2 regions of the Nonomuraea sp. B1E8 genome follow, and region 2 is predicted to be linked to the other one. Evidence: riboswitches for the same ligand, from Rfam matches in the RefSeq annotation. Region 2 holds a riboswitch; the other holds the start of a gene.

Region 1 (4,934 bases), on a different contig from region 2:
CCGACGTCCCCGCGATCTTCACCGCCGCCGCCTCGCTGGAGCTGCTGCAGGCCAGCGCGCTCGTCCACGACGACGTGATGGACAAGAGCGACCTGCGCAGGGGGATGCCGGCCGCGCACCGCCGCTTCGAGTCCATGCACGAGCAGTCCCGCTGGCAGGGGTCGGCCCAGCAGTTCGGCGAGGGGGCGGCGATCCTGCTCGGCAACCTGCTGCTCATCTGGTCGGGCGAGATGTGGCGCACCAGCGGCCTGCCGCCCGCGTCCCTGGAGGCGGCCCAGCCCGTGCACGACCACATGCGCACCGAGCTGATGTGCGGCCAGTACCTCGACCTGCTGGAGCAGGCCAACGGGGAGAACACGTTCGAGTCGGCGCTGCGGGTGGCGCTGTTCAAGAGCGGAAAATACTCGGTGGAGCAGCCGCTGCGGCTCGGGCTGGTGCTCGCCGGCGAGAAGCGCGCGCCGTGGATGGACGAGCTGTGCACCGGCTACGGCACCCGCGTGGGGATCGCCTTCCAGCTCAGGGACGACATCCTCGGGGTGTTCGGCGACCCGGCGCAGACGGGCAAGCCCGCCGGCGACGACCTGCGCGAGGGCAAGCGGACGATGCTCGTGGCCCGCACGCTGGCGGCCGCGTCCCCCGGGGCCGCGCGGACCGTCCGGCGGCTGCTCGGCGACCCCGAGCTGGACGAGGCCGGGGTGGCGACGCTGCGGGAGATCATCGACGACACCGGCGCGTTGCGGGAGTGCGAGGACCTGATCGGCGACTATCTGGGGCAGGCGCTGTCCGCCCTCGACGAGTCGCCGGTGACGGCCGAGGCCCGCTCCGCCCTGACCGAGCTCGCCATCGCCGCCACGTCCCGCAAGACCTGAGGCGGCCGGGCGGGCCAGTCAGGAGCCGCCAGGCGTTCGGCTCAGGGAGCCGCCAGGCGTTTGGCGAACTCGGCCGCCGCCGCCCCCGGATCGTCCGCGTCGGTGATCGCGCGTACGACCACCACCCGCTCGGCGCCGTACGACATGACCTCGTCGAGGTTGTCGAGGTCGATGCCGCCTATCCCGAACCACGGCCGCGAGGTGCCGAGCGCCGCCGCGTGCCTGAGCAGCGGCGGTCCGGGCGCCGGGCGGCCGGGTTTGGTCGGGGTGGGCCAGATGGGGCCGCAGCAGTAATAGTCGACGCCCTGCTCCACGGCCGCGGCGGACGCCTCGGCAGCGGAGTGGGTGGACCTTCCGATGACGATGTCGTCGCCGAGTATCTCTCGCGCGACCGTCACAGGAAGGTCGTCCTGCCCCAGGTGGAGCACGTCGGACCGGGCGGCGTGGGCGATGTCCGCCCGGTCGTTGACGGCCAGGAGTTTGCCGTGCCGGTCGCAGGCGTCGCGGAAGATCTCGAGGAGCGCGAGTTCTTCGCGGGCCTCCAAGCCCTTCTCCCGCAGCTGGATGATGTCCACGCCGCCGGCCAGCACGGAGTCGAGGAACTCTGCCAGGTCGCCGCGGTCGCGGCGGCCGTCGGTGCAGAGATAGAGGCGGGCCTCAGAAAGCGAGAGCCTGGGCACGCCGCTTGACCTCGGTGTGACGGCCGGCCCGGATCGCCTCGATGGGCGACCCCGGCAGGGACTCGTCCGGGGTGAAGAGCCAGCGCAGCGACTCGACGTCGTCGTAGCCGGCGTCCTGCAACACGGTCAGCGTGCCGGGCAGGCCCTTCATCACGTCTTTTCCGTCGAGGAACACCGCGGGCACCTGAGGCCCGCCGCTGCCTCTGCGTACGCCGAGCAGCTTGTGGTCCTTGAGGAGTTGCTTGGCCCGCCCCAGCGGAAGGTCGAGGCGTGAGGCCACTTCGGGGAGAGTGAGCCACTCGTCGACGAGCTGCTCGGTCTCCCGGTCGATCTGTGCAACAGAAAGTGTCACGAAACCACAACTACCACATGGCGCGCTTGCTCAAACAACACAATCTCGTAGGGACACTTCGGGATCTACCAGGCGTTTGGCATCGAGGCGTTGGCCCGAGGCGATGATTCTGCGGCCCTGTACGAGCTCCCGCGGCCGATCGACGGCGAGCACGGCGGCGAGGGCGTCGTCGGCGGTGAGCCAGACGGCCGACCATTTACCCTCCGTGTCACCGCGGTAGAGAAGACGTTCGCCGGCGGGGTGGTGGCCGGCGTACTGCAGCATGTGCCCGAACTGCTCCGACCAGAAGTAGGGCACGGGATCGTAGACGGCGTCCTCGCCGAGCAGCGTCGCGGCGGCGACCTCGGGCGCGTTGAGCGCGGAGTCCCAGTGTTCGACGCGGAGCCGGGTCCGCCAGCGGCGCGACCACCAGGCGGCGCAGTCGCCGACGGCGACGACGCCGGGCAACGAGGCGCGCAGATGCTCGTCGGTGACGACACCGTTGTGCAGGTCGATGTCCGCGTCGGCGAGCCACTCGACGGCGGGACGCACGCCGATGCCGGTGACGACCACGTGGGCCTCGACGAACGCGCCGCCCACCAACCGCACGCCGCCCTCGTCCACGGAGTCGACCATGGCGCCGAGCCGCAGGTCGATGCCGGAATACCAGGCCTCGGTGCGCGCGCCGATCTCGGCGCCGACCGCGGTGGCGAGCGGCGCGGGGCCGGCCTCGATCACCGTCACCGCGCACCCGGCCCGGCGTGCGGCGGTGGCGACCTCGGCGCCGATCCAGCCGGCGCCGATGATCGCGACGCGGGCGCCGGGGACGAGCATGGCCCTGAGCTCGTGGGCGTCGTCGAGGGTGCGCAGCACGTGCTGGGGACCGTCGCCGGGCAGCCTGATCGGGTCGGCTCCGGTGGCGATGACCAGGCCGTCGTAGCCCAGCTCCCCCTCGGTCGTCTCCACGACCCCCGCGCGCAGCGACTTGGCGCTGACGCCGGGCCAGAACTCGACGCCGAGCGCGGCCAGGTCGGCGCCGACGTAGCTGTCGTCGGCCTCCCCCGACAACACGGCCTTGGACAAGGGCGGGCGGTCGTAAGGGCGGTGGCGTTCCCTGCCGACCATGGTGACGCGCCCGGCGAAGCCCTTCGAGCGCAGCGCCTCCACGGTGCGCAGGCCGGCCAGTCCTGCTCCGACGACGACGACGTGTTTCACGTCCATGACCATAACGGGGGCGGTGTCCGGGCATGACACCGAGGCCGTACGCTGGTGAGGGAAAGACGCGCGGGAGTCCGGCCGTTACCGGGCTGAGAGGAAGGCTTGACCGGGCCTTCGACCGCAAGACACCTGATCCGGGTCATGCCGGCGAAGGGAGCGCATGTGGACGTGATCGTAGGCGGCGGGATCGTCGGGTTGTCGGTCGCCTGGCGGCTGGCCCGCTCCGGCCGGCCGGTCACCGTGGCCGACCCGGCGCCCGCCTCGGGGGCCTCGCACGCGGCCGCGGGGATGCTGGCTCCGGTCAGCGAGGTGACCTACACCGAGGCGCCGCTGCTGCGGCTCGGGATGGCCGCGCTGCGCCGCTGGCCGTCCTTCGCCGCCGAGCTGGCCGGGGACGCCGGGCTCTCCGGGCCGGCCGCGCTCGACTTCCGTACGAACGGCACGCTGGACGTCGCGTTCGGCGCCGACGACCTGGCGGCGCTGGACGAGCTGGCCGCGTTCATGGAGAAGCTGGAGCTGCCGGTCGAGCGGCTGACCGGGCGCGAGTGCCGGCGCCGTGAGCCCATGCTGGCCCCCGCCGTGCGCGGCGGCCTGCTGGCTCCCGGCGACTCCTGGGTCGATCCGCGCCGCGTGACGGCTGCGCTGCTCGCCGCCCTCGACCGGCTGGGCGTCCCGCTGGTGCGGGCGCGCGTGAGCGGGCTCCTGCGTGACGGCGGCAGGGTCACAGGGGTACGCCTCGCGCCACCGGACGTCCCGGCCTCCGCCGTGGCCGATGGCGGCGTGCCGCGGCACCTGCGGGCCGAGCGGGTGATCCTGGCGGCCGGGGCGTGGAGCGCCGGGCTGGCCGGGGTGCCGGTCCGGCCGGTCAAGGGGCAGATCATGCGGTTGCGCTCCGCCCAGCCCCTGCTCGGCCGGTGCGTACGCGGCACCGTGCACGGCTCGTCCGTCTACCTGGTCCCCAGGGGCGACGGCGAGCTGGTCGTCGGCGCCACCCAGGAGGAGATGGGGTTCGACACCAGGGTGACGGCCGGCGGGCTCTACGAGCTGCTGCGTGACGCCAGGGAGCTGGTGCCGGGCGTCACCGAGCTGGAGGTGGCCGACGTGGTGGCCGGGCTGCGGCCGGGGACGCCGGACAACCTGCCCGTCATCGGCCCGAGCGGCACGCCCGGGCTCACGCTGGCCACCGGGCACCATCGGGGCGGCGTGCTGCTGGCCCCGTTGACGACGGCCGTCCTGCTGGGCGAAGAAGGCGAGCTGGCGGCGCTGTGCTCGCCGGGAAGGTTTCAGGAAATTTCATGATTGTGATGATCAATGGGACCGCGCACGAGGTGATCGACGGCACGACCGTGGCGCAGGCCGTGAGCACGTTGACCGCGGCCACCACCGGAGTGGCCGTGGCCGTGAACGACGAGGTGGTCACGCGCAGCGCCTGGGAGACGACGGCGCTCAGCGACAGCGACCGCGTGGAGGTCCTGACGGCGGTGCAAGGTGGATGATCTGATCATCGCCGGGGAGAAGTTCTCGTCCCGGCTCATCATGGGCACCGGCGGCGCCCCGTCGCTCGAGGTGCTCGACCAGGCGCTGGCCGCGTCCGGCACCGAGATGACCACGGTCGCCATGCGGCGGCTCGACCCGGACGCCCGCGGCTCCGTCCTCGACGTGCTGCGCAGGCGGGACATCAAGGTGCTCCCCAACACCGCGGGCTGCTTCACCGCGGGCGAGGCCGTGCTGACGGCGCGGCTGGCCCGCGAGGCGCTCGGCACGCCCTGGGTCAAGCTGGAGGTCATCGCCGACGAGCGCACGCTGCTGCCCGACCCGATCGAGACGTTCGACGCG
Region 2 (4,934 bases):
CGAGCCACGGCACCCATGCGGGCACGATCTGCCCCCATCGGCTGATCAGCCCGAGGGTGAGCAGGCCGCCGGCCACCGGCCCTGCGACCAGCAGCCCCCAGTACACCGGCGAGCCGCGAAGCGCCGCGAGCCCCGCCGCGGAGGGTCCCGCCACGCCGAACGGCACGCCGAGCCCCCACAGCAGGTGCGGTACGGAGAACCCCAGCACCGGCACGCCGGCCGCCGCCCAGGTGGCCGCCCTGGCCCAGCGCGCGGGCCGTACCATCCCGTCGGGGTCGCGGGAGAAGGGGCGGGTGCCGTAGCGCACGGTGGCCAGGGCGAGCAGCACGCCCAGGGTGGTGAGCAGGAGTTGCCGGCCGAGTGCCGGATCATCGAGCTTGCCGAACGCCAGCCGCATGACGAGGTTTCCCGGCGCCACCAGCGCCAGCGCGGCGGCTCCTGCGAAACCCGCGGTCAGCAGGGCTGGCCGGGCATGTGGTCTCATGGCCGACACGCTATGGCCGGCGCGCGTGCGGAGCCTCCCCCTGCGGAGGGAGACGGCGCCGGCCGCGTACGCCTCGCGGAGCGGGCCGCGATCGGCGCGAAGCAGGACTAGGAGCAGGTGGGTACGGGCGCGGTGTTGGCTCCGTTCCACGAGGCCAGGAAGCCGAACGTGGCCGAGGCGCCGGGCGCGAGCGTGCCGTTCCAGCCGACGTCGCGCACGATCACCGACGAGCCACTGGCGCTCAGCGTGCCGTTCCAGATCTGGTTGATCCGCTGCCCGTCGGCGAACGTCCACCGCACCTCCCACCCGTTCATGGGCGCCGTGCCGGTGTTCGTGACGGTGACCTCGCCCTGGAAGCCGCCCTGCCACTGGCCGGCGTTCTTGTACGCGGCCGCGCAGTCACCCGGAGGCGGGTCGGTGGGATCGGGGTCGGGGTCGGCGCCGGCCAGGGCGTCCACCAGCGCCGGATACCACGTGTCGGCCATCTTCTGGTCGCCTGCGGCGTTGGGGTGCACCCCGTCGTAGGTGTCCGTGGCCGTGCTGAACCCCGTCCACTGGTCGACGACCGTGATCGGCGACTGCTCGGTGGTGGTGGCGGCGGCCCAGGAGGGGATGGCGTTGTTGAAGGCCACGGCCCGCTGGGCGCAGTCGGGGCAGCTGGACGGGTTCATCGGGATGATCTTGGCGACGAGGATCTTCATGGCGGGGTTGCTCGCCCGCATCTGGTTCACCAGCGTGGTGAACGCGCCCAGGATCGTCGCCGGAGCGATGTTGCTCCACACGTCGTTCGTGCCGAAGTGCATGAGCACGACGTCGGGCCGGGTCGCGGAGAGCCAGCCGGGCAGCTGGTTCTGGGCGGCGACGTTGGTGGCCAGGAAGCCGCCGTGGCCCTCGTTGTCGCCGTCGTGGGCGACGCCGCAACCCTGGGGCGGGAGGGTGCCGACGAAGTCGATGTTCGTGTGGCCGGCGTTCTGGAGCCTGTTCCAGAGCAGCGCCCGCCAGCAGCCGGGGGAGCCGGTGATCGAGTCGCCCAGGGGCATGATCCTGGTCGCGGCGGCGCCGGCGGGCGCGGTCGTCGCGAATAACACCGCGGCGGCCGCGGCCAGCATCGCCGCCAGCACGGCGCTGATCCTGCGCATCGTCTGCTCTCCCGTCGTCGCCTGCGCAGATGGTAGGAAGCGCCGGTCCGCGGCGGGAAGCAAGCGTGCACGCCCGCCCCGGTGACCTGCGGCGACGGATGTAACTTTCAGACCCGCACCGCGCCGAAGGTCACACCACTGCGGGGGTCAGGTCCGCACCACGGCGAGGGGGCAGGGGGAGTGGTGCAGCAGGGCCTGGCTGATCGAGCCGAGCAACATGCCGGCGAGCTGCCCGTGCCCGCGCGAGCCGACGACGAGCAGGTCGGCGCCCCCGGCCGCCTCCTTCAGCACCTCGACGGGGTGGCCGTGCACGACCTCGGGCAGCACCTCCACGTCCGGGTGCCGCTCCTGGCGCTCGGCCAGCAGGTCTTTCAGCTGGTGCAGGGTGTGCTGCTCGTTCTCGGGGTCGGCGGGGACGAAGCCGCCGGGCCGCGGCCACGCCCACGCCTGTACGACCCGCAGCCGCGCCTCGCGCAGCTCCGCTTCGGCGAAGGCGAAGCCGAGTGCCCGCAGGCCGTGAGGCGAGCCGTCGGTGCCGGCCACGATCTCGCCGCGGGGCGCCGCTGGCCGCTCGCCGACCACGACGACGTTCGTACGGGCGTGGGCGGCGACCCCGTGGGCGACGGATCCGACCAGCAGCCCGCGTACGCCGCCGATGCCGTGGCCGCCGACGACCAGCAGGTCGGCCTGTTCGGCGGCCTTGATCAGCGCGGAGCGGGGGTCGCCGGGCAGCAGGGTGGTCTTGACGATGATCGCGGGGCGTTCGCGCAGCGCCCGGTCGCGTGCGGCGGTGAGCACCGAGTTCGCCTCGTCGCGCATCCACCGGGCGACCTCGGCGTAGCGGGCGGACAGTTCCTCGCACACCCACCGAGGCACCGCGTGGGCCACGGTCAGCCGGGTACGGCGCAGCGCCGCCTCGGTGGCCGCCCAGCCGGCGGCCTCCAGCCCGGCGCGCGAGCCGTCGACCCCAACGATGATCATGGCGTCTGCCCCCTCAGGAGAAGGCGTAGCACTCCACTTCGGCGCGGCGGAACGTGATGCCGTGCTCCTCGGAGTCGCGGATGCAGGCGCGCTCGGCCTCGCTGAGCTGGAGCGTGCCGCACACGGTCACGCCGGCGTACGTACGGCAGTCGAGATCGGCGTCCCTCGCGCCGATGCGGAAGATCTCCTTGACCGTCGAGCGGCAACGAGCCCTGCCCGTGTCGGAGTAGCGGCACTGGGCGAGCAGCGTCCGGTATTGCTCCTCGCTCACCTCGTGCTGGTCCGTCCCGTCGCCGTGGGCGGCGGGAGCGCCGAACGTGGCCAGCAGCACGAGTCCTGCGACAGCGGCGATCTTTTTCATAGTCCCCCTGATGGGGTTGGTACCGCTGGAGAGGGCTGTCAAACCTCGCGCTTGATCGCCAGGACGCTCAGCCACGTGCGCCCGGCGGTGTTCAGGCCGTGCTCGACGGTGTCGAATCCGGCCGCGCGGAGGAGGCGCAGGAGCGTGCCGGGGTCGCGGTGGAAGGTGGCTGCGGTCGTTGACGTGGGATCTTCCATTTTGCGGATGATGTCATGTTTCGTCCTGGCATGGGCGTGGGTACGATCATCGCCGTCCAACGCGGGAGCCCGGTGCGGACCGGGCTGAGAGGACGGCTGCGAGCCGCCGACCGCCAGAACCTGCTCCGGGTAATGCCGGCGAAGGGAGTTTGCGCGATGACCGACGCGCGTGTCCCCACCTTTACCAAGATCTACGAAAGCGACCTCCGCGTGCCCAAGCGCCAGGTCAACCTCTCCGACGGCTCGTCGGTGACGCTCTACGACACCTCGGGCCCGTACACCGACCCGTACGTCGAGACCGACGTGCGGCGCGGGCTGGCGCGCCTGCGCGAGCCGTGGGTCGCCGCGCGCCGCGCGGCGGGCGAGCCCGTGACCCAGGTGGCCTGCGCCAAACGGGGGATCGTCACCAGGGAGATGGAGTTCGTGGCCGTGCGGGAGGGTGTCACCCCCGAGTTCGTACGCCAGGAGGTCGCCGCCGGCCGGGCCATCATCCCCGCCAACGTCAACCACCCCGAGACCGAGCCGATGATCATCGGCCGCAACTTCCTCGTCAAGATCAACGCCAACATCGGCAACTCCGCCGTGACCTCCTCCATCGAGGAGGAGGTCGAGAAGATGACCTGGGCCACCCGGTGGGGCGCCGACACGATCATGGACCTGTCCACCGGACCCGACATCCACGAGACCCGCGAGTGGATCATCCGCAACTCGCCGGTGCCGGTCGGGACCGTGCCCATCTACCAGGCGCTGGAGAAGGTCAAGGGCCGCCCGGAGGCGCTGTCGTGGGAGGTCTTCCGCGACACCCTGATCGAGCAGTGCGAGCAGGGCGTCGACTACGTGACCGTGCACGCGGGGGTGCGGCTGGCGTACGTGCCGCTCACGGCCCGCCGCAAGACCGGGATCGTCTCGCGCGGGGGCTCGATCATGGCCGCCTGGTGCCTGGCGCACCACCGCGAGAGCTTCCTGTACGAGCACTTCGACGAGATGTGCGAGCTCCTGGCCCGCTACGACGTGTCGTTCTCCCTCGGCGACGGGCTGCGCCCCGGCTCGATCGCGGACGCCAACGACGAGGCCCAGTTCGCCGAGTTGCGCACGCTCGGCGAGCTGACCACGATCGCGCGGGCGCACGACGTCCAGGTGATGATCGAGGGCCCGGGGCACGTGCCCATGCACAAGATCAAGGAGAACGTCGACCTGCAGCGCGAGCTCTGCGACGACGCGCCGTTCTACACCCTCGGCCCGCTCGTCACGGACGTCGCCCCCGGATACGACCACATCACCTCGGGCATCGGCGCCGCCATGATCGGCTGGTACGGCACGGCCATGCTCTGCTACGTCACCCCCAAGGAGCACCTCGGCCTGCCGAACAAGGACGACGTCAAGACCGGCGTGATCACGTACAAGATCGCCGCCCACGCCGCGGACCTCGCCAAGGGCCACCCCGGGGCTCAGGCGTGGGACGACGCGCTGTCGGACGCGCGGTTCGAGTTCCGCTGGGAGGACCAGTTCGACCTGTCGCTCGACCCTGACACGGCGCGGGCGTTCCACGACGAGACCCTGCCCGCCGCGCCGGCCAAGACCGCCCATTTCTGCTCCATGTGCGGCCCCAAGTTCTGCTCCATGCGCATCAGCCACGACGTGCGGCGCTACGCCGACGAGCACGGGCTGGACACGCAGGAGGCGATCGAGGCCGGCATGGCGGAGAAAGCGGCTGAGTTCACCAGGCGCGGCGGCAGGGTCTACCTGCCGATGGCCGACTGACCAGGACTAAC

What was found. A riboswitch is a leader RNA that binds a small molecule or an ion and turns the genes downstream of it on or off. The one in region 2 is predicted to bind thiamine pyrophosphate.
Region 1: it holds a riboswitch for thiamine pyrophosphate, as region 2 does, so the genes downstream of both, thiO (glycine oxidase ThiO) here and thiC (phosphomethylpyrimidine synthase ThiC) in region 2, are expected to answer to the same signal.

What each region holds. Positions count from the first base shown of each region.
Region 1 covers NZ_JBDPLS010000009.1:375,870-380,803, forward strand. The annotation lists gene ABGA98_RS29265 (polyprenyl synthetase family protein) at 1-869, shown strand, start outside; gene thiE (thiamine phosphate synthase) at 911-1,549, opposite strand; gene ABGA98_RS29275 (Rv2175c family DNA-binding protein) at 1,527-1,901, opposite strand; gene ABGA98_RS29280 (FAD-dependent oxidoreductase) at 1,932-3,095, opposite strand; TPP riboswitch at 3,155-3,271, shown strand; gene thiO (glycine oxidase ThiO) at 3,261-4,397, shown strand; gene thiS (sulfur carrier protein ThiS) at 4,394-4,594, shown strand; gene ABGA98_RS29295 (thiazole synthase) at 4,587-4,934, shown strand, end outside.
Region 2 covers NZ_JBDPLS010000001.1:89,781-94,714, reverse strand. The annotation lists gene ABGA98_RS00445 (hypothetical protein) at 1-484, opposite strand, end outside; gene ABGA98_RS00440 (cellulose binding domain-containing protein) at 592-1,623, opposite strand; gene ABGA98_RS00435 (universal stress protein) at 1,771-2,604, opposite strand; gene ABGA98_RS00430 (hypothetical protein) at 2,618-2,965, opposite strand; gene ABGA98_RS00425 (hypothetical protein) at 3,004-3,162, opposite strand; TPP riboswitch at 3,214-3,326, shown strand; gene thiC (phosphomethylpyrimidine synthase ThiC) at 3,319-4,923, shown strand.